Regions from separate parts of the Superficieibacter sp. HKU1 genome, predicted to be linked through region 3. Evidence: predicted binding sites of a transcription regulator. Region 3 holds the regulator's gene; each other region holds the start of a gene.

The links. Region 3 encodes LexA, which represses DNA repair genes until DNA is damaged. Its sites were predicted from a motif close to TNCTGTATGTACATACAGNA; they were not measured.
Region 1: the regulator LexA is predicted to act here: its motif matches at 3,692-3,711, upstream of dinB (DNA polymerase IV).
Region 2: the regulator LexA is predicted to act here: its motif matches at 4,118-4,137, upstream of P0H77_RS09985 (metal-dependent hydrolase).

The regions. Positions count from the first base shown of each region.
Region 1 is NZ_CP119754.1:1,149,321-1,160,123, forward strand. It holds gene fadE (acyl-CoA dehydrogenase FadE) at 1-1,129, opposite strand, end outside; gene lpcA (D-sedoheptulose 7-phosphate isomerase) at 1,369-1,950, shown strand; gene P0H77_RS05530 (class II glutamine amidotransferase) at 1,989-2,756, shown strand; gene dpaA (peptidoglycan meso-diaminopimelic acid protein amidase) at 2,727-3,458, opposite strand; gene dinB (DNA polymerase IV) at 3,731-4,786, shown strand; gene P0H77_RS05545 (RNA ligase RtcB family protein) at 4,998-6,137, shown strand; gene prfH (peptide chain release factor H) at 6,134-6,751, shown strand; gene pepD (cytosol nonspecific dipeptidase) at 6,826-8,283, opposite strand; gene gpt (xanthine phosphoribosyltransferase) at 8,540-8,998, shown strand; gene frsA (esterase FrsA) at 9,099-10,343, shown strand; gene crl (sigma factor-binding protein Crl) at 10,401-10,802, shown strand.
Region 2 is NZ_CP119754.1:2,094,357-2,105,159, forward strand. It holds gene katE (catalase HPII) at 1-1,504, opposite strand, end outside; gene cedA (cell division activator CedA) at 1,700-1,939, shown strand; gene P0H77_RS09980 (L-cystine transporter) at 1,988-3,379, opposite strand; gene P0H77_RS09985 (metal-dependent hydrolase) at 3,516-4,097, opposite strand; gene hxpB (hexitol phosphatase HxpB) at 4,246-4,914, opposite strand; gene P0H77_RS09995 (YniB family protein) at 5,064-5,600, shown strand; gene yciA (acyl-CoA thioester hydrolase YciA) at 5,634-6,032, opposite strand; gene P0H77_RS10005 (septation protein A) at 6,082-6,621, opposite strand; gene P0H77_RS10010 (YciC family protein) at 6,666-7,409, opposite strand; gene ompW (outer membrane protein OmpW) at 7,829-8,464, shown strand; gene P0H77_RS10020 (hypothetical protein) at 8,649-9,281, shown strand; gene trpA (tryptophan synthase subunit alpha) at 9,563-10,372, opposite strand; gene trpB (tryptophan synthase subunit beta) at 10,372-10,803, opposite strand, start outside.
Region 3 is NZ_CP119754.1:4,437,470-4,448,272, reverse strand. It holds gene malE (maltose/maltodextrin ABC transporter substrate-binding protein MalE) at 1-687, opposite strand, end outside; gene malK (maltose/maltodextrin ABC transporter ATP-binding protein MalK) at 1,057-2,166, shown strand; gene P0H77_RS21195 (maltoporin) at 2,242-3,579, shown strand; gene malM (maltose operon protein MalM) at 3,687-4,619, shown strand; gene ubiC (chorismate lyase) at 4,793-5,329, shown strand; gene ubiA (4-hydroxybenzoate octaprenyltransferase) at 5,304-6,179, shown strand; gene plsB (glycerol-3-phosphate 1-O-acyltransferase PlsB) at 6,295-8,715, opposite strand; gene P0H77_RS21170 (diacylglycerol kinase) at 8,845-9,213, shown strand; gene lexA (transcriptional repressor LexA) at 9,323-9,931, shown strand; gene P0H77_RS21160 (CsbD family protein) at 10,147-10,356, shown strand; gene zur (zinc uptake transcriptional repressor Zur) at 10,436-10,803, opposite strand, start outside.

The sequences.
Region 1 (10,803 bases), 1.6 Mb from region 3:
TAATACCACGTCCGACAGACAGACATTCAACCAGCATACGCCAGCCCTGACCGGCCATCTTCGGCCCGCCGATGATGTAGTCAATCGGGACGAAAACGTCCTGACCGCGGGTTGGCCCGTTCTGGAACGGCACGTTCAGCGGGAAGTGACGAAGACCAATCTCAACGCCCGGCGTGGTGGTCGGGATCAGCGCGCAGGTGATACCGAGGTTCTCTTCGCCGCCCAGCAGTTTATCCGGGTCGGTTAACTTAAAGGCCAGGCCCAGTACGGTGGCGATAGGGGCCAGCGTAATATAACGCTTGTTCCAGGTCAGGCGCATGCCCAGCACCTGCTCACCCTGCCAGTCGCCCATGCAGACAACGCCGGTATCCGGGATCGCGCCCGCATCGGAGCCAGCTTCCGGGCTGGTCAACGCAAAGCAGGGGATCTCCTGACCGCGCGCCAGACGCGGCAGATAATGATTTTTCTGTTCTTCAGTGCCGTAATGCTGCAACAGTTCGCCCGGCCCTAAAGAGTTCGGCACGCCGACGGTAATCGCCAGGATCCCGGAGACGCCGGAGAGTTTTTGCAGTACGCGAGACTGTGCATAAGCGGAGAATTCCAGGCCGCCGTACTCTTTCTTGATAATCATCGCAAAGAAGCGATGTTCTTTCAGAAACGCCCACAGTTCCGGCGGCAGATCGGCCAGTTCATGGGTGATCTCGAAATCATTCGCCATACGGCAGGCTTCTTCCGTCGGACCATCAATAAAAGCCTGTTCTTCGGCGGTCAGATGCGGCTGCGGGTAGCTGTGCAGCTTTTTCCAGTCCGGCGTGCCGCGGAACAAATCACCTTCCCACCAGGTTGTGCCCGCGTCAATCGCCTCTTTTTCCGTCCGCGACATTGGCGGCATCACTTTACGGAAGCTGCGGAATGCCGGAACGGAAATCATCGATTTGCGCATAGGCTTAAGATTCAGCGGGAGCAGGAGCAGCAAAACGGGCAGCAGCATCCACAGCGACCAGATGCCAGCCGCGCCCAGCGCCGCCGTCCAGGCAATTAAAATCAGACTACTCAAAACTAAGCTGACCCGGTGATAGAACAGCACGCCGAGCAGAATAACGGTGGCAACAATACTCAAAATCATCATAAAGAAAAGCTCCCTGGCTTGTAGGAGGTCTGACCACTTGTGATGATATGGTTGTAGTGGATGTTATTTTTTTTAGCAATGTATTTACAATATAATTACAACCTCGCTCACATTGTTGCCGTTTTTCAGCGCACGGAAAATCAAAACAGAGGGGGATCGCACCGGCTTCTGCTTCCCGCTTCTGGTGCGATTGGGTACACTGCACCTTGTCATTTTCATAAAATCTGAAGGATATCCTCATGTACCAGGATCTGATTCGTAATGAACTGAACGAAGCGGCGGAAACGCTGGCTAACTTTCTGAAAGATGAAGCCAATATTCACGCGGTGCAGCGCGCGGCGGTGCTGCTGGCCGACAGCTTCAAGGCGGGCGGTAAAGTGCTTTCCTGCGGCAACGGCGGCTCTCATTGCGATGCGATGCACTTTGCGGAAGAGCTGACGGGACGTTACCGTGAAAACCGTCCAGGCTATCCGGCGATCGCTATTTCCGACGTCAGCCATATTTCCTGCGTGAGCAACGATTTTGGCTACGATTATATTTTTTCCCGCTACGTTGAAGCGGTAGGTCGTGAAGGCGACGTACTGTTGGGGATCTCTACGTCTGGCAATTCCGCTAACGTTATCAAAGCTATCGAAGCGGCCCGCGAGAAAGGGATGAAGGTGATAACCCTGACCGGAAAAGATGGCGGTAAGATGGCAGGAACGGCGGACATTGAAATCCGTGTGCCGCATTTTGGTTATGCCGATCGCATTCAGGAAATCCATATTAAAGTCATTCATATCCTGATCCAGCTGATCGAAAAAGAGATGGTTAAAGCCTGATTTTGCGGGGCAACCCGCATTGTGTTATGAGGTGAGCTATGTGTGAACTGCTCGGGATGAGCGCGAATGTGCCAACTGATATCTGCTTTAGTTTTACCGGGCTTGTACAGCGCGGGGGAGGCACCGGGCCGCATAAAGACGGCTGGGGCATTACCTTTTACGAAGGCAAAGGTTGTCGCACATTCAAAGATCCGCAACCGAGCTTTAACTCACCGATCGCCAGGCTGGTTCAGGACTATCCGATTAAGTCCTGCTCCGTGGTGGCGCATATTCGGCAGGCCAACCGGGGTGAAGTGGCGCTGGAAAACACGCACCCTTTTACCCGCGAGCTGTGGGGACGCAACTGGACCTACGCCCACAACGGGCAAATGACGGGTTATAAATCACTTGAAACGGGCATGTTTCGTCCGGTAGGCGAGACCGACAGCGAGAAAGCATTTTGCTGGCTGCTGCATAAACTGACCCAGCGCTATCCGCGCACGCCGGGCAACATGCTGGCGGTTTTTAAATATATTGCGAGTCTTGCCGGAGAAATGCGCCAGAAGGGCGTGTTTAACATGCTGCTGTCAGACGGGCGCTATGTGATGGCGTTCTGCTCGACGAATTTGTACTGGATCACGCGCCGTGCGCCGTTCGGGCTGGCAACGCTCATCGATCAGGATATGGAAATTGATTTTCAGCGGGAAACCACACCGAACGATGTGGTCTCCGTGATCGCGACCCAACCCTTAACGGGTAATGAAACCTGGCAAAAAATTATGCCAGGCGAGTGGGCGTTATTTTGCCTCGGGGAGCGTATAGTTTGACGCCAGCTGCGGATGCACAATCTCGTGGCTCAGCGGCTTGCTGACCACGTAGCGTCCGTCAACAACGGAAACCATCGGCGGCTCCTGAGTTAGCGCAAAGTAATCGTAGCCAGGTTTCAATTGCTTCCAGAAATCGATATACGCGGAGTACTTATGCCGCTGCATATTGGCATCAGTCATGCGGAAGGGATAGATACTGACCTGAACGACCGGCTGACCAAATACCAGGGCTCCGGTAACAAACTGGAAGATTTCATCAATGCCGGAATCGGTCATGGCATAGCAACCAATGGACACGCAGTTGCCGTGAATCATCAGGTACTTGCCTTCATAGCCGTGTGCACGATCGTAGGCGTTCGGAAAACCAATATTGATGGCTTTATAGAAGCGACTGTCGGGTTTTAGCTGGCTACGCTGGACGGTATAGAACCCTTCAGGACTCTTGAAGTCGCCCTGACGCTGCTTGGGCCCCAGTCCGCCGGAGTACTTGCAGATGTTGTAGCTATCAAGGAGCTGATACTTCTCGCCCATTTTGACGTAAAGATCGAGGGTGCGCTCTTCCTTAAAGATCTGGATGTAAACCGGCGACCCCATTAACTGCTGCTTATACTCTTTGTTCACCGGCGCTGCTGAACCGGTCAGGCCGGCAAAAGAGACACACGGCATCAGAAGCATCGCAAGAAAAAATGCGATTATGCGCATACTGCTTGTTCCTTGATAAACGTTACCACATTGCCAGAACGGCAAAAGAGACCCGAAATCAGACTTATCTGGATTAGGAGCGCTCACATTAGCACCACCGTATTTTTTCGCAAGCCTGATGTACAGCGTTTACAAACCAGTTTGCGTTAAACCGTCTTTTTACGGACTTTCAAACGAAACGGCTGACGGATTGCCTGAACAAGAATAAACACGCTTCTCAATAACTTCAATGTCACTGTATACTTATCCAGTGAGTGACGGGGGGGCTTCTCATGCGTAAGATCATACATGTCGATATGGACTGCTTTTTCGCAGCGGTAGAGATGCGCGACAACCCGTCCCTGCGTGATATCCCTATCGCCATTGGCGGCAGCCGTGAGCGGCGCGGCGTGATCAGCACCGCCAACTATCCGGCGCGTAAATTCGGCGTGCGTAGCGCGATGTCGACGGCGATGGCGCTAAAATTATGTCCCCATCTGACGCTATTGCCGGGACGCTTTGAAGCTTACCGTGAAGCCTCTGATCATATCCGCGAAATCTTCTCCCGCTACACGTCGCTGATTGAACCGCTTTCGCTGGATGAAGCCTATCTGGACGTCACTGACAGCCTGCACTGCCACGGCTCCGCGACGTTAATGGCGCAGCAGATCCGCAAGACCATTTCTGATGAACTCAATCTCACCGCCTCAGCCGGTGTTGCACCGATTAAATTCCTCGCCAAAATTGCTTCCGATCTGAATAAACCTGATGGGCAATATGTTATTACGCCGGAAGAGGTGCCGAATTTCATTAAAACGCTGCCGTTAAGTAAAATTCCCGGCGTCGGCAAGGTCTCGGCGGCGAAGCTGGAAAATATGGGGCTGCGGACCTGTGGAGACGTGCAAAATAGCGATCTGGCGCTGCTGCTGAAGCGCTTTGGCAAATTTGGCCGTGTATTATGGGAGCGTAGCCAGGGTATTGATGAACGCACGGTGAATAATGAACGGTTACGTAAATCGGTCGGCGTCGAACGCACGCTGGCAGAGGATATTCACGAATGGCCCGAATGCGAAGCCATTATTGAACGTCTTTATCCGGAACTGGAAAGCCGGCTGGCAAAAGTGAAGCCCGATCTGCTCATTGCCCGTCAGGGGGTTAAACTCAAATTCAATGATTTTCAGCTGACGACCCAGGAGCACGTCTGGCCGCGGCTAAATAAAGAAGATTTAATCGCCACCGCGCGTAAAACCTGGGATGAACGCCGGGGCGGGCGGGGCGTCAGGCTGGTCGGACTGCACGTCACGCTGCTTGACCCGCAGCTTGAGCGTCAGCTGGTGCTGGGATTATAAGTCAGGCCTTTGAGATTTAATAACCATTGCGCAACCCGAATTTCAGTATTACTATACGCGCGTTTTCTACTCTCAATAACTGCAAAGGAGGTTCATCATGACATTTAATTCCCTGAACGCACTTTGCAGACATTTCCAGGATTAATCTCCCTTTATTGCTCTGGATTCGTCTGCCATTTCCTGATTTTTTAATTCATATATGGAATGGTATATGGGCAATTATATTCGTCCTTTATCTGATGCGGTATTTTCCATCGCTTCCGATAACCTGTGGATCGAAGGTTCTGCGATCCAACAATTACACACTACCGCTAAATTAGCGGGCATGACGCGCGTCGTCGGAATGCCCGATTTGCATCCGGGACGTGGCTATCCCATCGGCGCGGCGTTTTTTTCCCGCGGGCGTTTTTACCCGGCGCTGGTGGGCAACGATATCGGCTGCGGAATGGCGCTGTGGCAAACCGATTTACCGGCTCGCAAGTACAACGCTGACAAAACGGAAAAGCGGCTGGCTGAGCTTCCGGATGTGGCGGAAGCGCAGTGGCTGGCGGAAAATGTCCCCGCGGCAATGCAACATCATCCCTGGCATTCCGCGCTGGGATCGATTGGCGGCGGCAATCATTTTGCCGAGCTTCAGCAGATCGATAGCATCGCCGATGCTGACACGTTCGTTCTGTCAGGTTTACAGAAAGCGCAGCTATTACTGCTGGTACACAGCGGTTCACGCGGGCTGGGGCAGGCTATTTTACGCCGCCACGTTGAGGCGTTTTCACATGACGGTTTGCCGCAAGAGAGTGACGATGCACGCCGCTATCTTGATGAGCACAACGATGCGCTGGCCTTTGCCCGCTGCAATCGTGAACTGATTGCCCGGCGGATCCTGCAACAGATCAAAGCAGAGGGCGAACCGCTGTTAGATGTGGCGCATAACTTCGTCGAGCCCTGCACGGTAGCGGGGGAAGCAGGTTGGCTGCATCGCAAAGGCGCTACGCCTGACGGAGAGGGGCTGGTGATCATTCCCGGTTCGCGTGGCGACTATAGCTGGCTGGTAAAACCGGTTGTCAGCGAAGAGAGCCTTTTCTCACTGGCGCACGGCGCGGGGCGTAAGTGGATGCGCACCGAGTGTAAGGGCCGGTTGTCGGCAAAATTTACCCCGCTCCAGCTCAGTCGTACCGACATGGGCAGCCGGGTGATTTGCCGCGATCGCCAGCTGATTTATGAAGAAGCGCCGCAGGCGTATAAATCTGTCGACAGCGTGGTGGATTGTCTGTTTGATGCCGGGCTGATTACGCCGGTTGCCCGCCTGCGCCCGGTGCTGACGTTGAAAACCGCAGGGGAGAAAAGCGTATGATCTTACTGCAACTCTCTTCTGCTCAGGGGCCGGACGAGTGCTGTCTGGCGGTGCAAAAAGCGCTGAATCGTCTGGTGAAAGAGGCCGCCAGTGAGAAGGTCTCGCTGACGCTGCTCGAAACGGAGCCAGGACGCATACCCGATACGCTGCGCTCTGCGCTGGTTTCGCTGGACGGCGCCAAGGCCATGGCGCTCAGCGAACGCTGGTGCGGCACGCTACAGTGGATTTGCGCCAGCCCGTATCGCCCACACCACGGACGCAAAAACTGGTACGTGGGCGCGGCGCGCTTTACCCCACCGGAGCAGGCGTTTTCCTCAGAGATACGTTTTGAAACCCTGCGTTCCTCCGGGCCGGGCGGTCAGCACGTCAATAAAACCGACTCGGCGGTGCGCGCCACGCATATTGCGACGGGGATCAGCGTTAAAGTGCAGTCGGAGCGCAGCCAGCATGCCAACAAGCGGCTGGCCTGTTTACTGATAGCACATAAGCTGGAGCAGCGGCAGCAGGAACAGGGCGCGGAATTAAAATCGCAGCGGCGGATGTTTCATCATCAAATTGAGCGGGGGGATCCTGTGCGAACGTTTAAGGGGATGAATTTTAGCGCGGTATCGTAACGGACATGAACCCGGCAAGCATTTGCCGGGTTCATCATCAAAAAATCCGCGCCTCTGTTATGGCGCGGAGATTATTACTTCTGCGGAATCGCCTTCAGCAGCTCGGTCAGCAGCGTCCAGTACTGGCCCACGCTTTCGATATGTACCTGCTCATCCGGGGAGTGCGGACCGGTAATGGTTGGCCCGATAGACACCATATCCATCTGCGGATACGGCTTCTTGAACAGACCGCATTCCAGACCGGCGTGGATCACCTGAATGTTCGGCGTTTTATTGAACAAGCGCTGGTAGGTTTCACGCACCAGTTGCATTACCGGTGAACTGGCATCCGGCTGCCAGCCGGGATAGCCGCCTTTCGGCTGAGTTTTGGCTCCCGCTAGTTTACCCAGCGATTCCAGCATGCTTACTACGTAGTCTTTACCGCTGTCGATCAGCGAGCGGATCAGGCAGTGGATCTCAACGTTATCGTCGGTCATGGTCACCACGCCCACGTTCAGGGAGGTTTCCACCACGCCTTTCGCCACGTCGGAATTGCGGATCACGCCGTTCGGGGTAGCGTTCAGCAAGTGCACAAAGCTATTGCGAGACGGGGCGTTAAGCGCACCTTTATCGGTGGTAGCGGATTCCAGCACGACGGTCAGATTTTTTTCTTTGATCGACAGTTCGTTTTTCAGGATATCCAGATAAGCGGCAACCTGCGTTTTCAACTGTTCTGCTTTATCGGCAGAGACGGCAACGGTGGCAAAGGCTTCACGCGGGATAGCGTTACGCAACGTGCCGCCGTTAAAATCCACCAGTCGCAGATCCAGTTCAGCCGCGTGGGCCGCGAGGAAGCGTGCCAGCAGTTTGTTGGCGTTGCCCAGACCTAAATGGATATCGCCGCCAGAGTGGCCGCCTTTCAGACCTTTCAACGTCAGTTTAAACGACTGAAAATCGGCCGGGATCGCTTCACGCGTCAGGGTCAGGTTGGAGGTAAAATCGATACCACCCGCGCAGCCCATATAGATTTCACCTTCCTCTTCAGAGTCGGTGTTAATCAGAATATCCGCCTGTAACCAGCCCGCCTGCAGACCAAAAGCACCGTCCATGCCGGTCTCTTCGGTCATGGTCAGCAGAACTTCCAGCGGACCATGTTCAACGCTGTCGTCAGCGAGAACAGCCAGCGCGGAAGCCATACCGATGCCGTTATCCGCCCCCAGCGTGGTGCCGCGCGCTTTAACCCATTCGCCGTCGATATACGGTTGGATCGGATCTGTAGTGAAGTCGTGTACCGTATCGTTGTTTTTCTGCGGCACCATATCCAGATGCGCCTGTAAAACTACCGGTTTACGATTTTCCATACCCGCTGTCGCGGTTTTACGAAGCAGGATATTGCCTACAGCGTCACGATCGACAAACAGACCTTTCTCTTTTGCCCAGCCCATAATGTGCTGCGCGAGTTCTTCTTCATGGTGAGACGGGTGGGGAATGGAACAAATTTTGGCAAAAATATCCCACAGCGGCTGCGGAGATAATTGAGACAGTTCAGACACGATAAGTCTCCTTTCGACTTTCTGCAAAGAGGCTTGCAGGTCAAGGGTTAGCAAAAAAGATCACACGACAAGTCAGGCTTGCGGGATGAGCTTGAGAATACCACTTTATCCGGTTACGACCAGTATTAAGCACGCAAAAACACCCCGCAATGCCGCTTAACACTGGTTTTTAGCGTTTCAGATCTCTATAATCTCGCGCAACCTATTTCCCCCTCGAACACTTTTTAAGCCGTAAAAACAGGCTGGGACACTTCACATGAGCGAAAAATACGTCGTCACCTGGGACATGTTGCAGATTCACGCACGCAAACTGGCCACACGCCTGATGCCGTCAGAACAGTGGAAAGGCATTATTGCCGTTAGCCGTGGGGGTCTGGTTCCTGGCGCGCTGCTGGCGCGTGAACTGGGTATTCGTCATGTAGATACCGTTTGCATTTCCAGCTATGACCACGACAACCAGCGCGAGCTGAAAGTCCTCAAGCGCGCCGAAGGCGATGGCGAAGGTTTCATCGTCATTGACGATCTGGTTGATACCGGCGGCACCGCCGTTGCGATCCGCGAAATGTACCCAAAAGCACATTTCGTCACTATCTTTGCCAAACCGGCTGGTCGTCCGCTGGTGGATGATTACGTTGTTGATATCCCGCAGGATACCTGGATTGAACAGCCGTGGGATATGGGCGTTGTCTTCATTCCGCCTATCTCAGGCCGTTAATTTCCCTGCTTTCAGCGCCCGGTGATACCGGGCGTTGTTCATTTTAGCCTCCAACGCGTTACAATAAGCCTTAATGACGTCATCATGGAGGCTGCGCGCAATGACCCAGGCCAATCTCAGCGAAACCCTGTTTAAACCTCGTTTTAAACATCCTGAAACCTCGACGCTGGTACGTCGGTTTAATCCGGGCGAACAGCCGCTGGTGCAATCCACGCTGGACGGTAAAAACGTTCCACACTGGTATCGCATGGTAAACCGCCTGATGTGGATCTCGCGCGGCGTTGATGCGCGTGAAATTCTTGATGTCCAGTCGCGCATCGTGATGAGCACCGCTGAACGTACCGATCCCAACCTCTATGATACGGTGGTTGGCTATCGCGGCGGCAACTGGATCTATGAATGGTCAAAGCAGGCTATGCTCTGGCAGCAAAAAGCCAGCCAGGAAGAAAATGCGACCCTCTGCGGCCGCCACTGGCTGCATGCTTCTAACCTTTACAGTATTGCAGCCTATCCCCATCTGAAAGGCGATGAACTGGCCGAGCAGGCGCAGGTGCTGGCCAGCCGTGCCTACGAAGAAGCGGCCCAGCGTCTGCCGGGACAGATGCGTGAAATGGAATTCGCCATTCCCGGCGGTTCTCCCGTGACCGGTTTTTTACATATGCCGGAAGGGGAAGGCCCTTTCCCGACCATCCTCATGTGCGGCGGCCTCGACTCGCTGCAATTTGATTATTACAGCCTGTTTGAACGCTATTTTGCGCCGCTGGGCATCGCCATGCTGACGCTGGATATGCCCTCGATCGGCTTCTCTTCAAAATGGAAGCTAACGCAGGATTCCAGCATGCTGCATCAGCAGGTATTAAAGACCCTGCCGAATATCCCGTGGATCGATCATACCCGCGTGGCGTTGTTTGGATTTCGTTTTGGTGCCAACGTGGCGGTGCGGCTGGCCTATCTCGAGTCGCCGCGGCTAAAAGCCGTCGCCTGCCTCGGGCCGGTGGTCCACGCGCTGCTTAACGATCCGCTGCGTCAGGGACGGGTGCCGGAAATGTATCTGGATGTGCTGGCCAGCCGTCTTGGAATGCACGATGCGTCAGACGACGCATTACGTATTGAACTGAACCGCTATTCGCTGAAGACGCAGGGATTACTGGGGCGTCGCTGCCCGACGCCGATGCTGTCCGGCTACTGGCAAAACGATCCGTTCAGTCCGGAAGAGGAGTCTCGTCTCATTGTGTCTTCATCCGCTGACGGCAAGCTGCTGCCCATTGCTTTTAGTCCGGTGTATCGCAACTTTGACAAGGCGTTGAAGGAAATTACCGCCTGGATTAATCATAGATTTGGTTAATAGTTTGCTAATTTCTATTGATTTGGTAAAACAGTTGCATCACAAAAGGAGATAGCAATGACGTTACCGAGTGGACACCCGAAAAGCAGACTGATTAAGAAATTCACGGCGCTGGGCCCTTACATCCGTGAGGAGCAATGTGAAGATACCCGCTTCTTTTTCGATTGCCTGGCAGTTTGCGTCAATGTCAAACCGGCACCTGAAAAGCGTGAGTTCTGGGGATGGTGGATGGAGATGGACGCAGAGGAAAAGCGCTTTACCTATCGCTATCATTTCGGCCTGTTTGATAAAGAGGGTAAGTGGCAGCCCACTGAGATCAAAGATCCTGAAGTCACCGAACGTCTTGAGCATACCTTACGTCAGTTTCATGAAAGAGCGCGCGAACTGCTGAAAACGCTTGAGCTTTCTCTGGAGCCAGCAGAGGGTTTCTCCGAGCAGGTACTTAAGTACCCGGCCTGAG
Region 2 (10,803 bases), 2.3 Mb from region 3:
CGCCGAACGACGGGCTACGCTCGCGGACTTTATTACCGTCAACACGCTCCTGATAGCTCTCAAAACCGCCACGCTTCGCCGCCGGAGGCGTTTCACGCGGCCAGTTATCGTTGATGGAGTTGGGCTCGTAGTTCGCCGGATTGGTATCAATATCCATGCGGTGCATGCCGTCACGCTGGAAATTGTGGTACGGGCAGGTCGGACGATTGATCGGGATCTCGTGGAAGTTTGGCCCACCCAGACGACTGATTTGCGTATCGGTATAGGAGAACAGACGGCCCTGCAACAGAGGATCGTTTGTGAAATCGAGTCCGGGGACAATATGCCCTGGGTGGAACGCTGCCTGCTCGTTTTCAGCAAAGAAGTTATCCGGGTTACGGTTAAGGACCATTTTACCGACCAGTTGTACCGGCACTAACTCTTCCGGGATCAGCTTGGTCGGGTCGAGCAGGTCGAAATCAAATTTAAACTCATCTTCTTCCGGGATCAGCTGGAATCCCAGTTCAAATTCCGGATAATCGCCCGCTTCAATCGATTCCCACAGTTCGCGACGGTGGAAGTCAGGATCGCGACCAATCAGCTTTTGCGACTCGTCCCACACCATTGAGGCTTTACCGGCCACCGGTTTCCAGTGGAAACGGACAAACGTCGCTTTCCCCTCAGCGTTGATCAGACGGAAGGTATGAATGCCGAAGCCTTCCATCGTGCGCAAACTGCGTGGCAGGCCGCGGTCGGACATTGCCCAGATAACGTTATGCAGGGTTTCAGGTTGCAGAGAAATATAGTCCCAGAAGGTATCGTGCGCGGTCGCACCCTGAGGGATCGCCCAGTGTGGTTCAGGTTTAACCGCATGAACAAAGTCCGGGAATTTATGCGCATCCTGAATAAAAAACACCGGCGTGTTATTCCCTACCAGGTCAAAAATACCCTCTTCGGTATAGAACTTGGTGGCAAAACCGCGAATGTCACGCACGGTATCTGCCGATCCTGCTCCCCCCTGAACGGTCGAAAAGCGCACGAACACCGGCGTTTTCTTTTGCGGATCGCTAAGGAAGTCTGCTTTAGTGATATCGCTTAAATCTTTATAGGGCTGGAAGTAGCCGTGTGCTGCGGAACCGCGTGCATGGACGATGCGCTCGGGGATCCGCTCATGGTCAAAATGGGTGATCTTTTCGCGCAGGATAAAATCTTCCAGCAGCGTTGGGCCGCGGTTTCCGGCACGCAGCGAGTTCTGGTCGTCGGCAATTTTGACGCCCTGGTTAGTGGTTAGCGCCTGGTTTTCGCTGCCTTTACGGAAGCTCTCCAGCGCCGTCAACTTCTCGCTTTCGATATCAGGCGCTTTCAGGCTGCCGGAAGCGGTGGGTTGTTCACCGGGAGCGGTAGGTTTGGGATCCGGCTGATGGGAGCCATCTTTCGGCGCCAGAGAATCCAGACCCGGCTGCGCTTGTTTTTCATCATGGACGGGAGAAGGGTGATTTTTGCTATTTTTATCATCTTTCGACATTGCGTAGGCCTCTTGTTTTCATCTCTGAAAGAGTGGGTGCTTAAAGAAAAACCTCTCTAACTATAGAACAATCTCACCGATGGGCAGGGTGAGAGGCTATAAAGAAGGGAAGACCGCACTCGCCTGACGCGACGTCGGGGGGCCATTTCGGCTATCATAGTTTTTTTGCTGTGATCTTTAGTGAATTAACTGCTTATGAAAACGCTTCGACAACAAAATCGTCCTGTCATCAGCTACGTGCCTCGCATCGAGCCCGCGCCGCCTGAACATGCGGTGAAGATGGAGGGTTTTCAGGACGTCTGGCTTCTGCGCAACAAGTACGTCGCTTTTGTGCTTGTAGGCGAAAAATTTGAGCGTTCGCCGTCCTTCGGCGTACCGGAAGCGGCCCAGCGCTGGGCGACGCAGATGCGTCAGGAAGGGGAAATTATCGGGTAAGGCCAACCGGGCGGTAAGCGTAGCCGGGCAGGGCGCCCGGCTCAGGGTTTAGCGATGTGCCAGTTCTACTTCATCTTCGCTGTTCAGGACGGTTTTATCCGTCTGTTTCAGCCACTGGCTTGTCAGTGTCCCGGCGGTCATGGAACCGCTGACGTTCAGTGCCGTACGCCCCATATCAATGAGCGGCTCAACCGAAATCAACAGGGCAACCAGAGTAACCGGCAGCCCCATCGCAGGCAGAACAATCAGTGCGGCAAAGGTAGCTCCGCCGCCCACGCCTGCAACACCTGCAGAGCTTACCGTGACAATCCCGACAAGCGTTGCAATCCACATCGGATCCAGTGGATTGATCCCCACAGTAGGTGCGACCATCACCGCCAGCATTGCCGGATACAAACCAGCACAGCCGTTCTGGCCGATAGTGGCACCAAACGACGCCGAGAAGCTGGCGATGGATTCCGGCACGCCCAGACGACGCGTTTGCGCTTCAACGTTCAGCGGAATGCTGGCGGCGCTGGACCGGCTGGTAAAAGCGAAGGTCAGCACCGGCCATACTTTGCGGAAGTAGCGCAGCGGGCTGACGCCATTGACGCCAAGCAGAATGGCATGTACGGCGAACATGATTGCCAGGCCCAGATAAGAGGCAATAACGAAACTGCCCAGCTTGATAATGTCCTGAAGGTTTGAACCCGCCACCACTTTGGTCATCAGCGCCAGCACGCCGTATGGCGTGACCTGCATCACCAGGCGTACCAGTTTCATTACCCAGCTTTGCAGGGTATCAATGGCCGTCAGAACGCGCTGGCCTTTCTCCACGTCGTCTTTTAGTAACTTCAGCGCGGCCACGCCGAGGAAGGCGGCGAAGATGACCACGCTGATAATTGACGTTGGGTTAGCCCCGGTCAGATCGGCAAACGGATTTTTCGGCACAAAAGAGAGAATAAGCTGCGGTACGGTGAGGTCAGCAACTTTACCTGCATAGTTACTTTCGATGGCGTTAAGACGCGCCGTCTCGGCCGCACCCTGCACCAGCCCTTCGGCGGAAAGGCCAAACAGATTGGTGACCAGGACGCCGACTAACGCCGCAATCAGGGTGGTAAATAATAATGTACCAATCGTCAGTACGCTGATTTTGCCGAGCTGTGCGGCATTGTGCAGACGGGCCACCGCGCTCAGTATTGAGGCAAAGACCAGCGGCATAACAATCATTTGCAGCAGCTGAACGTAACCGTTGCCGACGACGTTAAACCACTGGATCGAACTTTTAAGTACCGGGCTGTCATCGCCATAAATAAACTGCAATGCCAGACCAAAAATGACGCCCAGCACCAGACCAGCCAGCACTTTTTTTGCCAGACTCCACTGTTTGTGGCGGGTTTGCCCCAGCACAAACAGCAACGCGACGAACACGATAATGTTCGCGATCAATGGAAAGTTCATCCCCGTTCTCCTGTTTATTATGGTCGGCTTAGGAACGCCGACTCAGATGGCGCAAGAGTAGCAGAAGTGTGATGGGGGTCTTATATCCAAATGGAATGGCTTATATCAAAATGTCTGATGCAGACGATAATTAATACTAGTAGTGGTGGATTAAACGATAAAAACTGGTTTGCAGCGCGGTAATCATCCCCGAAGACCAGCGTACCGCACTGTTATCAGGAAGATTTTGCGGCATCCAGACGGCCCACACAAAGAGCGCCATGCACAGTACGCGTTCAAGCTGATTACCTTTACGCGGTGCAAGGATCGGCAGGCGGAAGCGCCAGCGGCAGGGCCACAGTAATGGAACTCCCGCCGGGGTAAGCATATCGGCAAGAATATGGCTTAAATAGCCCAGCACCAGCCCCTGCACAGCGTCTGCCGGGATCACCCAACTCTCCGGTATTTTTAGATAGCAGAGCGTCAGACCGCAAAACACGACCAGCAGGCTGTGGGTAAAACCCCGATGTCCAAAGGCTCTGGCGATGGGTTTAGAGATCCATCGCAGGCGCTGACCGAGAAAGGACTGGGGATGATCGATATCCGGCAGCAGACAGGTCAGGATCGCTGAAGGGATGATATGCCACCAGTCCCCTTGCGCGAGCACAGGCGTAAGCTCGGCATTTTTGGCAAAAACCGCGCAGGCAATTGAAAAAAGAAGATGGCCTTCCGCCGTCATGATAATCATTGGACTCGCTAAACTGTCGATTCATCCAGTATAGGGTTTTTATACAGTATGCGAAAGAGGTGACGTTGTAACTCAATGTCACAATTTGCATATTCGAGGGGGAAATTGAAAGGGCGCTCAATCTGAGCGCCCAACGGGCTCAGCCGCGCAAATGCTGGACGGTCAGATTGTGCAGAGAGGATAATTTAACGTTTGCCATAACATAACGCGGATCGTGCTGAACTTCCAGCGCCGGGACAACAATCGAGCGCATCCGCGCGGCTTTGGTGGCGATCATGCCGTTGACGGAGTCTTCAAGCGTAACGCACGTTAATGGATCAACCCCGAGTTTTGCCGCACAGTCGAGGTACACCTGCGGGTGCGGTTTGCTGTAAGGCAATTTTTCCGCCGAGGCCAGCGCGTCAAAATCATCTCGCAGGCCAAACATGGTGAGCACATTTTCCAGCATAGCGAGCGGAGAGGCAGACGCCAGCCCGATTTTCAGCCCTTCGGCTTTACACAGCGCCACGGCTTCACGCACGCCGGGCAATAGCGGACGCGCATCCTCCACCAGATTCATTGTACGGCTGATAATACGTGCGGTGACCTCATCGCGACCGGGGCCGTTCCACGGCTGCTGTGCGTACCACAAATCCACCACCATATCGATACGCAGTCCGAGCAGGTCGGGCAGCTCATCACGTCGGGAAACATCCACCCCAAGGCTTTCCATCACCTCCAGTTCAGCCCGATCCCACAGGGGTTCAGAATCAATTAATAACCCATCCATATCAAAAATTGCGGCGAGAATTTGTCGCTGAACCGTCATTGCATCCCTCCTCAGGAGTTCACTCTTAAAATGTTTACCACATGAAAGCTATGCGTTGTTATAGCATATTGCTTTTAAAAATCGGGCGAAAAGTGGCAGTAGCGGGTAGAATTAGCAGCGATAACAAAGCGTCTCTAAAAGGGGAATCCATGACGTATCAACAGGCTGGACGCATCGCAATTATTAAACGGATTGCGGGTTGGGTAATATTTATTCCAGCAGTCGTTTCTACCCTAATTTCGGTTCTGAAATTCATGTACGCGCACAGTGAAAAACAAGCAGGGATCAATGCGGTCATGCTGGATTTTGCGCACGTGATGATTGAAATGATGCGTTTCAATACGCCGTTTCTCAATTTTTTCTGGTACAACTCACCGCAGCCGGAGTTTAGTCACGGCCTCAACCTGATGTTCTGGATTATCTTCGCCTTGATCTTTGTCGGGCTGGCGCTGCAATCTTCCGGGGCGCGAATGAGCCGCCAGGCGCGTTTTCTGCGTGAGGGGGTGGAAGATCAGATGATCCTCGAAAAAGCCAAAGGGCCGGATGGGATGACGCGCGAGCAGATTGAGTCACGTATCGTGGTACCCCGGCATACGATTTTCCTGCAAATTGTGCCGCTGTACATCATGCCGGTGATTGTCTTAATTATTGGCTACTTTTTCTTTTCGCTACTGGGCTTTATTTGACCGCGTTCGCCCGGTATTACGCCGGGCGAAACCTTATGCTGCAGGCAGTGGCCGCGGTTTGCCGTCGTTGTCTACCGCCACATAAATAAACAGCGCTTCGGTGGCCTTATAGCGCTGGCCAATCGGCTCGGACGATACTTTTTTAACCCACACCTCAACGTTAATATTCACCGACGTCGTGCCGCGCTTAACGCAGCGGGCGTAGCAGCACACCACATCGCCGACCGCCACCGGGCGCAGGAAAGTCATCCCATCCACCCGAACCGTCACTACGCGGCCCTGAGCAATTTCTTTTGCCTGGATCGCACCGCCCATATCCATCTGCGACATCAACCAGCCGCCGAAAATATCGCCGTTGGCATTGGTGTCGGCTGGCATTGCCAGCGTGCGTAAAACCAGTTCGCCCTGCGGCGCATCGTTGGTGGTTGTCATGATCGTTCCAGTAAGTGAATAAAAAACCCGGTCGGAACCGGGTAAAAAATCAGGGTTTATCATCCTGCGGCATGTGCCGGTAGATATACACGCCGCTCAGCAGGGTAAAGACCAGCGTCAACGCGGTCAGGCCGAACACTTTAAAATTGACCCAGATATTTTGCGGCAGCCAGAAGGCAATATAGATATTTGCCAGCCCGCAAAGAAGAAAGAACAGCGCCCAGGCGATGTTAAGCTTTGACCAGACCGCGGCCGGTAACGTCAGTTCTTTACCCAGCATGCGCTGGATCAGCGGCTTTTTCATGACCCATTGACTGAACAACAGCGCTCCGGCAAACAGGGCATAAATCACGGTGACCTTCCACTTAATAAATTCATCGTTATGGAAGAAAAGCGTTAATCCGCCAAACACGGCAACCAGTACAAAGGTAATCAGCGCCATTTTTTCAACCCGCCGATAGCGCAGCCAGCTGTAAATCAGCACCACCGCCGTCGCGATAATCAGCGCGGTGGTCGCCATGTAAATATCGTACAGCTTGTAAAAGGCAAAGAAGACAATCAGCGGTAAAAAATCAAGAAACTGCTTCATACAACGATTCCGTAGTAATGTCGCTCGCCAGGCGAGCGACAGGGTTAAGGGCGAATGAGCATGTACAGACGAAACAGATAAATGAGCAGCATCGCGGAAATCAGATTGCTCAGCGTGTTCGCCACCACGGCCCCCAGCAGCGGCGTTAATGCGGCAAAATGCGAAGCCAGCATCAGAAGCAGCGTTTTTGCCAGCAGCCAGCAAATGATGGCTGGTGCGACAACGCGCATGTTGGCCCACGCCAGACGCGTGCTGCTGCGCATTGAGGCAAATATCCCCATTTTATCCTGAATCAAAATAACCGGAGCAAAGGCCAGCACGATAGCCAGAATGACGCCCGGCACCACGATCAGCATTATGCCTATCTGTACCAGAAAAGTGGTCAGGAGAATCAGTAAAAACAGTCTGGGCAACACGGGAGCGCTGGCACCAATCGCACGCAGCGCGCTGACGCGTTGTCCGGCAGAGATCATCTGGATCATCAGCAGCACGCCACCCGCTAACAGCGCGTTGCCTACCAGTCCGGTAAAGGTGGATAAGGCTGAAGCGCGAAGTAAAACCTGCTGCTGTTCTGGCGTCATGCTCTGCACCAGTTCAAACAATCCGCCGCTTCCGGCCAGATTGTCACCCTCACTGAGGATCGAAAGCTGCTCTTCACTGGGTGAAAAAGCATGGCCAAGCACCACCGTGATAAATGCACACAATAAAGCAATCAGCAAAATGGTAATGAACTGATTACGAAAAAAATTACCCGTGTCACGGTAAACGGACTTCGCCGTGATAGACATGCACTCTCCTTGCGTTTTGCAGGCGTTATTAAGCGGACGATTGTACCCTGGATAATGCATCAGTGGCAGCATCCGTAAAGGTCAGTCTTTGTAAAAAAGGTATTGACCATGCTTATCTTTCATCGCGCTTAAAACGCCTGCACCGCCGCATATCGCCGGTCATCATCGCCCTCTTTATCAACACAGACACGTTTTTCATCAGCTTTGTGAATGGTAGCGGTCTGAGAACCGGCGTTTTATGCGTAAATTTTACGAAAATTGATGTGGTTATGAAAATAAGGTTAGCGTGTAGTACGTAAAAATTAATCCAGATCAATAAAGGTTAAATCTCAGGATTAAATGTGATCTAAGTTGGATCACTTTTACTGCTTTGTAGGTATATTTGCCGCGCCTGATAAAACCATAACGAAGGAGTGGATATGAAAAAAATTGCGCTGGCGGCATTAATCTTAAGCAGTCTCTCTGGTGGAGCATGGGCGCACGAGGCGGGTGAGTTCTTTATTCGCGCCGGTTCAGCAACGGTTCGACCGACGGAAGGGTCGGATAACGTACTGAACAGTCTCGGCGGGTTTAATGTTGATAACAATACCCAGCTGGGCCTGACGTTTACCTATATGGCGACGGATAATGTCGGGGTAGAATTGCTGGCGGCGACGCCATTTCGGCATAAAGTGGGCACCGGGCCGACCGGCAATATTGCCACCGTCCATCAACTGCCACCGACGTTAATGGCCCAGTGGTACTTCGGCGATGCCAGCAGTAAAGTGCGGCCCTACATTGGCGCAGGCGTCAACTATACGACGTTCTTTGATGAAAGCTTTAACGATAACGGTAAGGCCGCGGGGCTGTCCGATCTCAGCCTGAAAAACTCCTGGGGCGCAGCGGGACAGGTCGGGCTGGATTACCTTATCAACCGCGACTGGCTGATCAATATGTCCGTCTGGTACATGGATATCGATACCGAAGTGAAGTTTAAAGCGGGTGGGGTACAGCAGAACGTGGATACCCGCCTCGATCCGTGGGTGTTTATGTTCTCAGCGGGCTATCGCTTTTAATTCTTTGTTACAAACTGGCCGACTGCGGCCAGTTCCTTGCGTTGTCGCCCTTCAAAGTTAACTATAAAAGCTTTTTATGCGATGCATCGCATCGCAGGCACACTTAGATAATGCGCATTTATCCAAAAGGGTTATTATCGCTGCCTGAGAGTTTCCTTAATTTGTCCTTAAGTAGCGACGGCATATGACACTGAAAACGCAATTTTCCGCAGCAGCATTTTTTTTGCTCCTGCTGGCGGTCCTGTTTCCCTTCACGGCAGATTTGCATTTGCCATTACTTCACGGCGAAGTTGTGGAATGGATAGAAAATGGCCAGGCACTGTGGCTATTGTTTGGCGCGGTCTTTACTGCACTTTATATCAAGCCGCTATCGCTTGAAACGGGTTCCAGGCAATTCTGGTTGTGGGCTGTCGTGTGGTGGCTGGTATTGCTGGGAAGAAGCACAAGCTGGGGACGAGACTATTTTCCCCATGAGCCCAAAATGCTGTTCAGGACGATTTCGGTGATCCTGATTGCAGCGCTGGCGCTGCCGCTGATCCTGTCCTCCACGTTGCGCAAAGAAATTGCGTTGAAATTCCGCACGGCGGAGGTGCCACTGTGGATGGTGCTTATCGTGGTCATTACGTTCCTGATCTCTGATTCCGTAGAGCATCATCGGCTCATCGCACCGCTCTTTTTGCACGTCAGACAGTATCAGGATTTGATTGAAGAACTGTATGAAATCCCCTTTATGGTGGGTCTGTTCTTAATCACCTGGGATCTGATGAAGAGCGAAAAACGGGAGACCGCGCTTTCCGTCGCCCACGCCAGCCGCTAAAAAAAAGCCCGCCGTAAAGGCGGGCAAGTCATACTGGAAGCAATGTGAGCAATGTCGTACCGAATACCTGAGTATTTCGCTCAACTATTCGGTAGTGAGAAAGATAATCTTTATCATCTTCAGAATCAACCCCTTCTTTTGTACGGACGTTAAGACAGCGTAAACACCGTGCGTTTTTTACTGTCGTTAAGGGCAGGGATCTCAGTCACGGTACGTAGCGGATATGTCGATAGCGTAATGGAAGCGAAACCGTCCAGCCCGCAAGCCGGACGGTCCTGAGATCAGGCGTGCGGCGTGGCGGCCTTCATTTTTTGTACAAACGCTTTTAGCTCGCTCAGCATTTGCTCAGGCGCATCCAGGTTGTTTTCAATGATTTTGACGATGGCCGAGCCGGAAATGGCCCCCGCCGCGCCAGCGCCTATTGCGGCCGTAACCTGCTCCGGTGCGGAGATGCCAAAGCCCTGAAGCGGCGGCGCGGCATGATACTCGCTCAGCTTCTCGACCAGATGGTGCAGCGGCAGGGCGGCCTGATTTTCCGCGCCGGTGACCCCCGCGCGGGAGAGCAGATAGGTATAGCCACGGCCATGGGAGGCGATCAGGCGCAGAAGCTCATCGTCCGCATTCGGCGGACAGATAAAAATGGGCGCAATATTATGCCGCATCGCGGCCTGGCGGAAGGGCGCAGACTCTTCGACCGGCACATCCGCGACCAGCACCGAATCCACACCAACGCGTTCGCAGGTCGCGTAAAACTCATCAATACCGCCGCTAAACACCAGATTGGCGTACATCAGCAGACCAATGGGGATATCCGGATACTTCTGGCGAATGGTGCCCAGCATTTCAAAGCACTGGCCCGGCGTTACGCCAGAAGCGAAAGCGCGCAGGGTGGCATTCTGAATGGTCGGGCCATCGGCCAACGGATCGGAGAAAGGGATCCCCAACTCAAGCGCGTCGGCGCCCGCTTCGATCAGCGTATCAATAATTTTTAGCGACTGTTCCGGCGAAGGATCGCCGAGGGTAACGAAGGGAACAAACGCCCCTTCCTGACGGTCTTTCAGTCTGGCAAATAACTGCTCATAGCGTTCCATCAGATTTCCCCTCGCGCTTTCAAAATATCGTGTACGGTAAAAATGTCTTTATCGCCGCGGCCGGACAGGTTAACCACCAGCAGCTGCTCTTTTTGTGGATTTTCGCGCATCATTTTTAGCGCGTGGGCCAGGGCATGAGACGACTCCAGCGCCGGGATAATCCCTTCTTCACGGCACAGTGCCTTGAAGGCTTCCAGCGCTTCGTCATCGGTGATCGAGACATAATCGGCGCGTCCGGTGCTGTTCAGGTAAGCATGCTGCGGGCCGACGGACGGGAAATCCAGACCGGCAGAGATCGAGTACGACTCTTCGATCTGCCCATCGTCGGTCTGCATCATCGGCGATTTCATGCCGAAGTAAATACCCACGCGGCCATGTTTCAGCGGCGCACCGTGCTCGCCGGTTTCAATACCGTGGCCCGCAGGTTCAAC
Region 3 (10,803 bases):
GTGTTTGTTTTTAATCAGATCGACCAGGAAGTTCAGGCCCGCTTTCGCGCCCGCACTGTCCACGCCGACGTCTTTCACGTTGTATTTGCCGTCAGCAAATTTGAACGCATAGCCGCCGTCGGCAGCGATAAGCGGCCAGGTGAAGTACGGTTCCTGAAGGTTAAACATCAGCGCGCTCTTACCTTTCGCTTTCAGCGACTTATCCAGCGCCGGAATTTCTTCCCAGGTTTTTGGCGGATTCGGTACGAGGTCTTTGTTATAAATCAGCGACAGCGCTTCTACCGCAATCGGATAAGCGATCAGCTTGCCGTTATAGCGCACGGCGTCCCAGGTGAAAGGATACAGTTTGTCCTGGAAGGCTTTGTCTGGCGTAACCTCTGCCAGCAGACCGGACTGAGCGTAGCCCCCGAAGCGGTCGTGCGCCCAGAAGATGATGTCCGGGCCGTCGCCAGTCGCGGCAACCTGCGGATATTTCTCTTCCAGCTTATCCGGGTGTTCAACGGTCACTTTAATGCCGGTGTCTTTTTCAAACTTCTTACCCACTTCAGCGAGGCCGTTGTAGCCTTTATCGCCGTTGATCCAGATAACCAGTTTGCCTTCTTCGATTTTGGCGAAAGCTGAGGCGGAAAGCATCATCGTTGTCAGAGCAGAGAGTGCGAAGATGCGTGCGCCAGTTTTGATATTCATATTATCCCGTCCTTATGGTCATTACTCGTGGAGACGCTCAGGTGGCTTGACGATGCTCAGTCTCCGGGTTTGGCAAGCCCTTTCCATCCTCCCCACCTCTACGCCCCACCGCTTCGTTCTGTGATCTCCATTGCATAAATTTGAGTTATGCGTCCCAGCGCACATAAAAACACGCCGATTTTTGTCGGACGCATCACGAAAATAGCTGCGGCCCGCCGCTTCTGGTCTCAGAAGCATGCGCCTCATCCTCCCAACTCCTCCCCCATAAAAAAGAGAGGGGGTGGAGGATTTACCACATCAATGTTTGGCCCATAGTCAGCCCATCTTGAATGTTTCTGTTGATGACAGGTTGTAACGAAGGGAGAGGGCATGGCGAGCGTACAGCTACGGAATGTAACGAAAGCCTGGGGCGACGTGGTGGTATCAAAAGATATCAACCTCGAGATCCATGAAGGTGAGTTCGTGGTTTTTGTTGGACCGTCAGGCTGTGGGAAATCGACCCTGTTGCGCATGATTGCCGGTCTGGAAACCATCACCAGTGGCGATTTGTTCATCGGTGAAACCCGAATGAACGATGTCCCGCCGGCCGAACGTGGTGTGGGTATGGTGTTTCAGTCCTATGCGCTCTATCCCCATCTCTCCGTTGCCGAAAATATGTCGTTTGGTCTCAAGCTGGCGGGTGCCAAAAAAGAGGTCATGAAGCAGAGCGTTAATCAGGTGGCGGAAGTGCTCCAGCTTGCACATCTGCTGGAGCGTAAGCCGAAAGCGCTTTCTGGCGGACAGCGTCAGCGCGTGGCGATTGGCCGCACGCTGGTGGCGGAACCGCGCGTGTTCCTGCTTGATGAACCGCTCTCGAACCTTGACGCCGCGCTGCGCGTGCAAATGCGCATTGAGATTTCCCGCCTGCACAAACGCCTGGGCCGAACGATGATCTACGTCACTCACGATCAGGTCGAAGCGATGACGCTGGCCGACAAAATTGTGGTGCTGGACGCCGGTCGGGTGGCGCAGGTAGGCAAGCCGCTGGAGCTGTATCACTACCCGGCAGATCGTTTCGTCGCGGGGTTTATTGGCTCGCCGAAAATGAATTTCCTGCCGGTGAAGGTCACGGCAACCGCGATCGATCAGGTGCAGGTTGAGCTGCCTAACCGTCAGCACGTCTGGCTACCGGTCGATAGCGCCAACGTTCAGGTGGGCGCAAATATGTCGCTCGGTATTCGCCCTGAGCATCTGCTGCCCAGCGATATCGCTGATGTCACGCTGGAAGGCGTGGTTCAGGTCGTCGAACAGTTAGGCCACGAAACACAGATCCATATCCAAATCCCCGCCATCCGTCAGAACCTGGTGTACCGCCAGAATGACGTGGTGTTGGTAGAAGAGGGTGCCACATTCGCTATCGGCCTGCCGCCAGAGCGCTGCCATCTGTTCCGTGAGGATGGCACTGCATGTCGTCGGTTGCATCAAGAGCCGGGCGTTTAAGCATTCCCATTAAATACGCAAAGTCTGTAAAGAACGATGCGTAATAAAAGAAAAGCAATGATCTCAGGAGATAGAATAATGACTACTCTGCGCAAACTTCCACTGGCGATCGCCATTACCGCGGGCATTCTCTCTGCCCACGCTGGTGCCGTCGATTTTAAAGGTTATGCTCGTTCCGGCATCGGCTGGACCGGCAGCGGCGGCGAACAACAGTGTTTCCAGGCAACCGGTGCACAAAGTAAATACCGTCTCGGTAACGAATGTGAAACCTATGCGGAACTGAAACTGGGTCAGGAAGTGTGGAAAGAAGGCGATAAGAGCTTCTATTTCGACACCAACGTCGCCTACTCCGTTGCACAACAGAATGACTGGGAAGCCACCGATCCGGCCTTCCGCGAAGCCAACGTGCAGGGTAAAAACCTGATCGATGCGCTGCCAGGTTCTACTATCTGGGCCGGTAAGCGTTTCTATCAGCGTCATGACGTTCACATGATCGACTTCTACTACTGGGATATTTCAGGTCCTGGTGCCGGTATCGAAAACATCGATCTGAATGGTATCGGTAAACTCTCCTTTGCCGCCACGCGTTCACAGGAATCCGGTGGTTCTACCTCCTTCAGCAGCAACCATATTTATGACGCGACCAAAGATACCGCCAACGACGTGTATGACGTGCGTTTAGCCGGTCTGGAAACTAACCCGGACGGCATGCTGGAATTTGGTGTGGATTACGGTCGTGCTAACACCACTGATGATTATCGTCTGGCAGACGGTGCATCAAAAGATGGCTGGATGTTCACTGCTGAACATACCCAGAGCATGATGAAAGGCTTTAACAAATTTGTTCTGCAATATGCTACTGATGCCATGACCGCACAGGGTAAAGGTATTCCGCAGGGCTCCTGGACCGATGAAGATATTGCAGCCGATCGCAACGTCAATAACGATGGCTCTCTGTGGCGCGTGATTGACCACGGTGCGATTACGCTTGCTGACAAATGGGACCTGATGTACGTCGGTATGTACCAGAAAATTGATCGTGACGACGATCGTGGTACCGACTGGTACACCGTCGGCGTGCGCCCGATGTACAAATGGACGCCGATCATGAGCACCCTGCTGGAAGTGGGCTACGACAACGTGAAATCACAGCAAACCAGCGATCGTAACAGCCAGTACAAAATCACCCTCGCGCAACAATGGCAGGCTGGCGACAGCATCTGGTCTCGCCCGGCACTGCGTGTCTTCGCAACCTATGCGAAATGGGATGAAAACTGGGGTTACGCTAAAGATGCTAACGGCAATATCGGCCGCTCAGCGATCAGCGACTCTACCGGTAACGGCCAGTTCTCCAGCAGCCGTGGCGACGATGATGAATTCACCTTCGGCGCACAGATGGAAATCTGGTGGTAATACCGCATTAATCTGACATAAAGAGGGGCGCAAGCCCCTCAACGTCTTAAGGGTTGGCGCGCTATTGCCTGGCCACCGCTACACCCGGGTACTTTGAGGTGATAACAATGAAAATGAACAAAAGTCTCGTTGCACTCTGCCTGACGGCGGGGTTACTGGCAGCAGCCCCGGCGGTTAGCCTGGCTGAGGTCAACTACGTACCGCAAAACACCGCTGCCGCCCCGGCTATTCCTGCCATTGCCCTGCAGCAGCTCACGTGGACACCGGTCGATCAGTCTAAACAGCAAACCTCGACCATTGCTTCCGTTGGGCAACGCCTTGACGTTGCAGGCATTACCGGTCCGGTTGTCGCCTATAGCGTGCCAGCGAATATCGGCGAGCTGACCTTAACGCTGACCAGTGAAGTCAACAAACAAAGCAGCGTCTATGCGCCGAACGTGCTGATCCTCGATCAGAACCTGACGCCGTCGGCGTTTTTCCCCAGCAGCTATTTTACCTATCAGGAGCCGGGCGTGATGAGCGCCGATCGTCTTGAAGGGGTGATGCGCCTGACGCCTGCGCTGGGGCAACAGAAAATTTACGTGCTGGTCTTTACCACTGAAAAAGATCTCCAGCAAACCACCACGCTGCTGGATCCAGCCAAAGCCTACGCCAAAGGCATCGGCAATGCGGTACCGGATATTCCCGATCCTGTCGCCCGTCACACCACCGATGGCGTCGTGAAACTGAAAGTGAAAACCAATAGCAGCTCCAGCGTACTGGTCGGCCCGCTGTTTGGTTCCTCAAATCAGGGCTCGGTGACCGTCGGTAATACGGCAGCACCTGCCTATAGCGCAACAGCCGCCGCACCGGTCGCCGCGCCTGCCGCCAAAAACGAGCCGGTTCTGAATGATACTGAAGCCTACTTTAATCAGGCTATTAAACAGGCTGTTGATAAAGGCGATGTCGATAAGGCATTGAAATTACTTAACGAAGCAGAGCGTCTGGGGTCAACTTCAGCGCGTTCCACCTTTATCAGCAGTGTAAAAGGCAAGGGGTGATGGTTGCCCCACAATGCTGATGTTTAGGCTTAGCCTTTCGGTGCGTCCTTCGGGGCGCACTTTTTTTCCGGCTATCCGGTGTTACATATCTGTTGCGCTTTTGCATCTAACCCGCCCCCCATCCCACTTTTCTGCGTTACAATGTTTTCAGGCTATGTACCGGAGAAACTGGCATGTCACATCCTGCGCTAACGCAATTGCGTGCGCTGCGCTATCTTGATCATATCCCCCCGCTAAAATCCGCACTGCGAGAGTGGTTATTGCTGGAAGATTCGATGACCAAACGGTTTGAACAGCAGGGGAAGACGGTCAGCATTACTTTACTTCGCGAAGCGTTTGTTGGCCGGGAAGAGATTACCGAAGAGCAGGCGCTATTGCCGTACGAAACGCGCTACTGGCTGCGGGAAATTGTGCTTTGTGCGGACGAGGTTCCGTGGCTGGTGGGGCGCACCGTTGTGCCGGAATCAACGTTAAACGGTCCTGAGCTGGCGCTGCAAAAACTGGGTAAAACGCCGCTGGGCCGCTATCTGTTTACTTCCTCAACCCTGACCCGTGATTTTATCGAGATCGGGATGAGCGACGATCTGTGGGGACGGCGCTCGCGGCTGCGGCTTAATGGAAAGCCCTTGTTATTGACCGAATTATTTTTACCGGCATCACCGATTTACCAGAAGGAAGAGAGAAATGGAGTGGAGTCTGACGCAGAATAAGCTGTTGGCATATCATCGCCTGATGCGTACCGACAAACCTATTGGCGCGCTGCTGCTGCTGTGGCCGACGCTATGGGCGCTATGGGTGGCGACGCCGGGCCTGCCGCCGCTGTGGATCCTGGCCGTTTTTGTCGCTGGCGTCTGGCTGATGCGCGCGGCGGGCTGTGTGATAAACGATTATGCCGATCGCAAAATTGATGGCCATGTGAAGCGCACGGCAAACCGGCCGTTACCCAGCGGGGCCGTCAGCGGCAAAGAGGCGCGCATATTGTTTGTCGTGCTGGTGCTGTGCTCTTTCCTGCTGGTATTGACGCTGAACCGGATGACCATCCTGCTTTCCGTTGCTGCGCTGCTGCTGGCATGGGTGTATCCATTTATGAAACGCTACACCCATTTGCCGCAGGTAGTACTGGGGGCGGCCTTCGGCTGGTCGATCCCGATGGCGTTCGCCGCCGTCAGCGAAACGCTGCCGCTGAGCTGCTGGCTGATGTTCCTGTGTAATATTCTCTGGGCGGTGGCCTACGATACGCAGTATGCGATGGTCGATCGCGATGACGATCTGAAGATCGGCGTGAAATCAACGGCGATCCTTTTCGGGCAGTACGATCGGTTGATCATTGGACTTTTACAGGTGGCAGTGCTGGCGCTGATGATCGCTATTGGCTGGCTGAACGGGCTGGGCAGCGCATTCTACGCGGCGGTGGCCGTAGCGGGCGCGCTGTTTGTGTATCAGCAGAAGCTGATTATGCAGCGTGAACGTGATGCCTGTTTTAAGGCATTTATGAATAATAACTATGTCGGACTGGCGCTGTTTGTCGGGCTGGCGGTAAGTTACTGGTCGTTCGCATAAACCTGCCGGGTGGCGGCTTCGCCTTACCCGGCCTACGAAAGATAAAATTACAATGGGTTATGACGTTTGGCCTGGATTTGCCGGATGGTGGTATCACCGCTATCCGGCATTTTTATCACTCGCCCTGTGCCGCGCTCTCAATCGTTAACCGCACATCCGAGGTAATTAACTCCGCCAGCATCTGATAAACCTTCATCGTTTCTGCCGGTTCCGCATCCCCGGTATCGCTGATATAGCCTTCATCACGCAGCGTCAGCACCAGAGAGCTAAAGACCGCTTTATCGAAGAACTCCGGCGCGTTGATGCCGTGCAGCACGGACAGACGTTGCGCCACGGTACGGCTCTCTTTCTCCAGCGTGCCACGGTTGATCGACGGATTAGCACTGAGCAGCCAGAAGGTAATGGCATAGCGCTGTAGCGTTTCACGCGCGCCTGCCGCCAGCAGTTGTAGCGTTCGGGCACGGGCCGGGTTGATACGGAACTCCGCGTCCTCACAGGTAATCAGCCCCTGGCGCGCCATTTCTGCCGTCAATGCGTCAATCACCCCCGCCACTTCACTGGTATCCCAGCGCAGGAACAGTTCGGCTTTCAGCATCGGGTAAAGTAGTTCCACATGGTGCAGCAGGGCGTCACGTGAAATCTGCCGATGCTGAGTCACAATGGCGGCAATCAGCGAGGGCAGCATCAGCATATGCGTGATGTTATTGCGGTAATACGTCATCAGGACCGCCTGCTCTCGCGGCAGAACGATGATATCGCCGATGGTATCTTTCTCGACCTGGAACTTATTCATCTGCAGTGCATGCTCGATAAGTTCGTTCGCCGTGGCCACAGGCGCAGTAGAATCCGGCGCATACGGCACATTACGTAACAAATCGAGATAGCAATCCAGCTGCTGCGTCAGTTGCTCACGGGTCAGAGAGCGCTGACGGGAAGCCAACAGCGCGGTACAGCACAGGTTCATGGCGTTCGCCGCGCCTGCATTGTTAATGCGCACCATCAGATCGGCGGCGATGCGGTTAACGGTTGGCGTTAGCCAGGCCGGGCGCACTGCCTCAATTGGATCGATGGATTCACGCCACTCGGGCACATGGTGATTCAGGTAGGTCATCAGCGGCATTGGCTCGCCAAAATTGACGTAGCCCTGACCGAGATTACGCAGCTTGCTCAAACCACGCATCATCTGCAGCAGGTTTTCCTTCTCTTTCGTCGCGCCACGCAGTTCTTTGGCGTAAGTACCCACTTCCATCACGTGCTCATAGCCGATATAAATCGGCACCAGAGTGATGGGGCGTGTCCCGCCGCGCAGCATCGCCTGAATGGTCATCGACAGGGTGCCGGTTTTTGGATCCAGCAGACGGCCAGTACGTGAGCGGCCACCTTCGACAAAATACTCAACGGAATAGCCGCGGCTGAACAGTTCACCGAGATATTCACGGAACACCGTCGAATAGAGCTTGTTACCCTTAAAGGTACGGCGAATAAAGAACGCGCCCAGGCGGCGGAAAATGGGCCCGGCAGGCCAGAAGTTCAGGTTGATGCCCGCGGCAATATGCGGTGGCACCAGACCCTGATGATAGAGCACGTAGGAGAGCAGCATATAGTCCATATGGCTGCGGTGGCAGGGCACGTAGACAATCTCATGACCATCATGCGCCAGCTGCCGCACGCGCTCGGCGTTATGCACGTTAATCCCCTGATACAGACGGTTCCAGGTGAAGCCCAGAATACGGTCAGTCAGGCGGATCATCTCGTAAGAGAAGTTAGCGGCAATCTCTTCCATCAGCGCAATGGCATTCTGCTGCGCTTTTTCATGAGAGATTTTTTTGCTGCGCGCTTCGTCTTCTACTGCCCGGGCAATCGCTTTAGACGCCAGAAGCTTATTAAACAGATCCTGACGAGCGGGCAGACGTGGCCCTACGGCCGCCAGACGCTGACGGGCAAAGTGCATACGCGCAACGCGCGCGAGCTTTTGCGCAATGATCTTATCCGTTCCGTGCTCGTCGGCCATCCGGCGCAGAGAGACCGAGGGGGAGAAACGAACAAAGCTGTCGCGCCCCAGCCAGGAAACGGCAAAAAACTTTTGTATGCCGTTGAGCATGCGCAGCGGCGGGTTAACCTCGCCTTTCTCACGCCCTGGCGAACGTCCAAACATCACCGATACCGGCACCATCTGTACGTCCAGCCCCGGATTGCTGCGGTGCAAGTCCAGATAGTCGTGGAAGAGTTTGATAGACTCTTCTTTCGGCGTGTAATACGTGAATACACGCGGGCCGCCATGTATAAAGACGTAGCGCGGCAGCAGGGTGCCGTCGATCTCCAGCGGCTCCATGGGATCGGGAAGATCGTGCGCCAGGCACTGCGTGCGCAGCGTCAGCAAATCCGCTTTTGAATTGTAAGGCAATACGTACATAATTGGGCGGGAGGTATCCAGGCCCAACTCCTGCGCAGGTTCCGCCGGAATAGACTTGCTCTTTACCAGGACACTTAATGGTAAATTCAGTAATTTGTAGTAAATTCGTGGCCAGCCGGACATAAACGATGTGAAGCCTCTGGTTAATCATGCAAATGCGCTGCAAGGATATCAGAAAGTGAACAGATTTTCTGAGCTTACGCAGGAAGCGCGTTATATCATTGACGCTAATAATGTTAAAAGGTTCTTTTGATGGCCAATAATACCACCGGATTAACCCGGATTATCAACGCAGCGGGTTATTCCTGGAAAGGATTTCGTGCGGCATGGATCAACGAAGCCGCTTTTCGTCAGGAAGGCGTGGCTGCCCTTGTGGCTATCATTATCGCCTGCTGGCTGGATGTCGATCCCATCACCCGCGTGCTGCTGATTGGCTCGGTGCTGCTGGTAATGATCGTAGAAATTTTAAACAGTGCAATTGAAGCCGTCGTGGACCGTATCGGCACGGAAAGACACGAACTTTCAGGCCGTGCCAAAGATATGGGATCGGCGGCAGTACTGCTGGCAATTGTCGTTGCGCTTATCACCTGGGTGACCTTATTGTGGTCGCATTTCCGCTAAAGGTCGCAAAAGTAAAAAAGTCTCTTATTTTTCGTGCCATTGGTGGTTCCAAAATCGCCGTTAACTGTATATACTCACAGCATAACTGTATATACACCCAGGGGGCGGAATGAAAGCGTTAACGGCCAGGCAGCAAGAGGTGTTCGATCTCATTCGGGATCACATCAGCCAGACAGGCATGCCACCGACGCGTGCGGAAATTGCGCAACGTTTGGGGTTCCGTTCCCCAAATGCGGCTGAAGAACATCTTAAAGCGCTGGCGCGTAAAGGGGTGATTGAGATTGTCACCGGCGCATCGCGTGGTATTCGCCTGCTAATGCAGGAAGAAGAAGGCATTCCTCTTATTGGCCGCGTTGCCGCTGGCGAGCCGCTTCTGGCACAGCAGCATATTGAAAGTCACTATCAGGTCGACCCGTCGCTGTTTAAACCCAACGCCGATTTTCTGCTGCGCGTTAGCGGTATGTCGATGAAAGACATCGGTATTATGGACGGCGATTTGCTGGCAGTGCATAAAACGCAGGATGTACGTAACGGCCAGGTTGTCGTCGCGCGTATTGACGAAGAAGTGACTGTTAAGCGTCTGAAGAAACAGGGCAATGTTGTTGAACTGCTGCCTGAGAATAATGAGTTTTCACCTATCGTGGTTGACTTGCGTAAGCAAAACTTCTCTATTGAAGGACTGGCTGTTGGCGTGATCCGCAACGGCGAGTGGCTGTAAATTTGTTCTGATTTCTGCGGTGCTGTCGGTGCCGCAGAGTTCCTTCCTTTTGCCAGACCCTCTCTTAGTGGTAGCGCTTCTCAGGGTTAAATATTCTTAATTCTCCGCAGGGTGCAGCATCCTCATCTACACTTATTCTTACGTTCAGCAGAAAAGACATGCAATCTGGACGACAGAATTCAAATGATTTGTACCCCAACAATGAGGACATAATTATGAATAAAGACGAAGTCGGCGGTAACTGGAAACAGTTCAAAGGTAAAGCGAAAGAACAATGGGGCAAACTGACCGATGACGATATGACCGTCATCGAAGGTAAACGTGACCAGCTGGTAGGTAAAATCCAGGAGCGTTACGGTTACCAGAAAGATCAGGCGGAAACCGAAGTGAAAGACTGGGAAACCCGTCACGATTACCGCTGGTAGTTGTAACCTCAGCTAACGGCTGAGAAGATCCTACCCGAAGGTACATGGAGGTACCACCCCACAAAGAGCCGTGCTGACACTAGCGCGGCTTTTTCTTACTCTGAATACTGTGATCGTGGTGGCAGTCGCCAGGATGACGGCAGGCTTCAACCTCTGCACAGTCTGCACATAACCCGTGCGCTTCAATCACGTTGTGGCGTAAAGCAAATCCCATCCGTGCTGCCAGGGCATGCATAATATCTTCCACGCCATCGGCACCTTCCTCTTTCACGACGCCGCAGCGGTCGCAGATAAACATCGCCGACGTATGGTTGTGGTCGAAGAGGTGGCACAGCACGTAGCTGTTGGTTGATTCTACCTTGTGGACAAAACCCTGCTCGAGCAGAAATTCCAGCGCACGGTATACCGTCGGCGGCTTGGCCTGCGGTTCTTTGTCGCGCAGCAAGT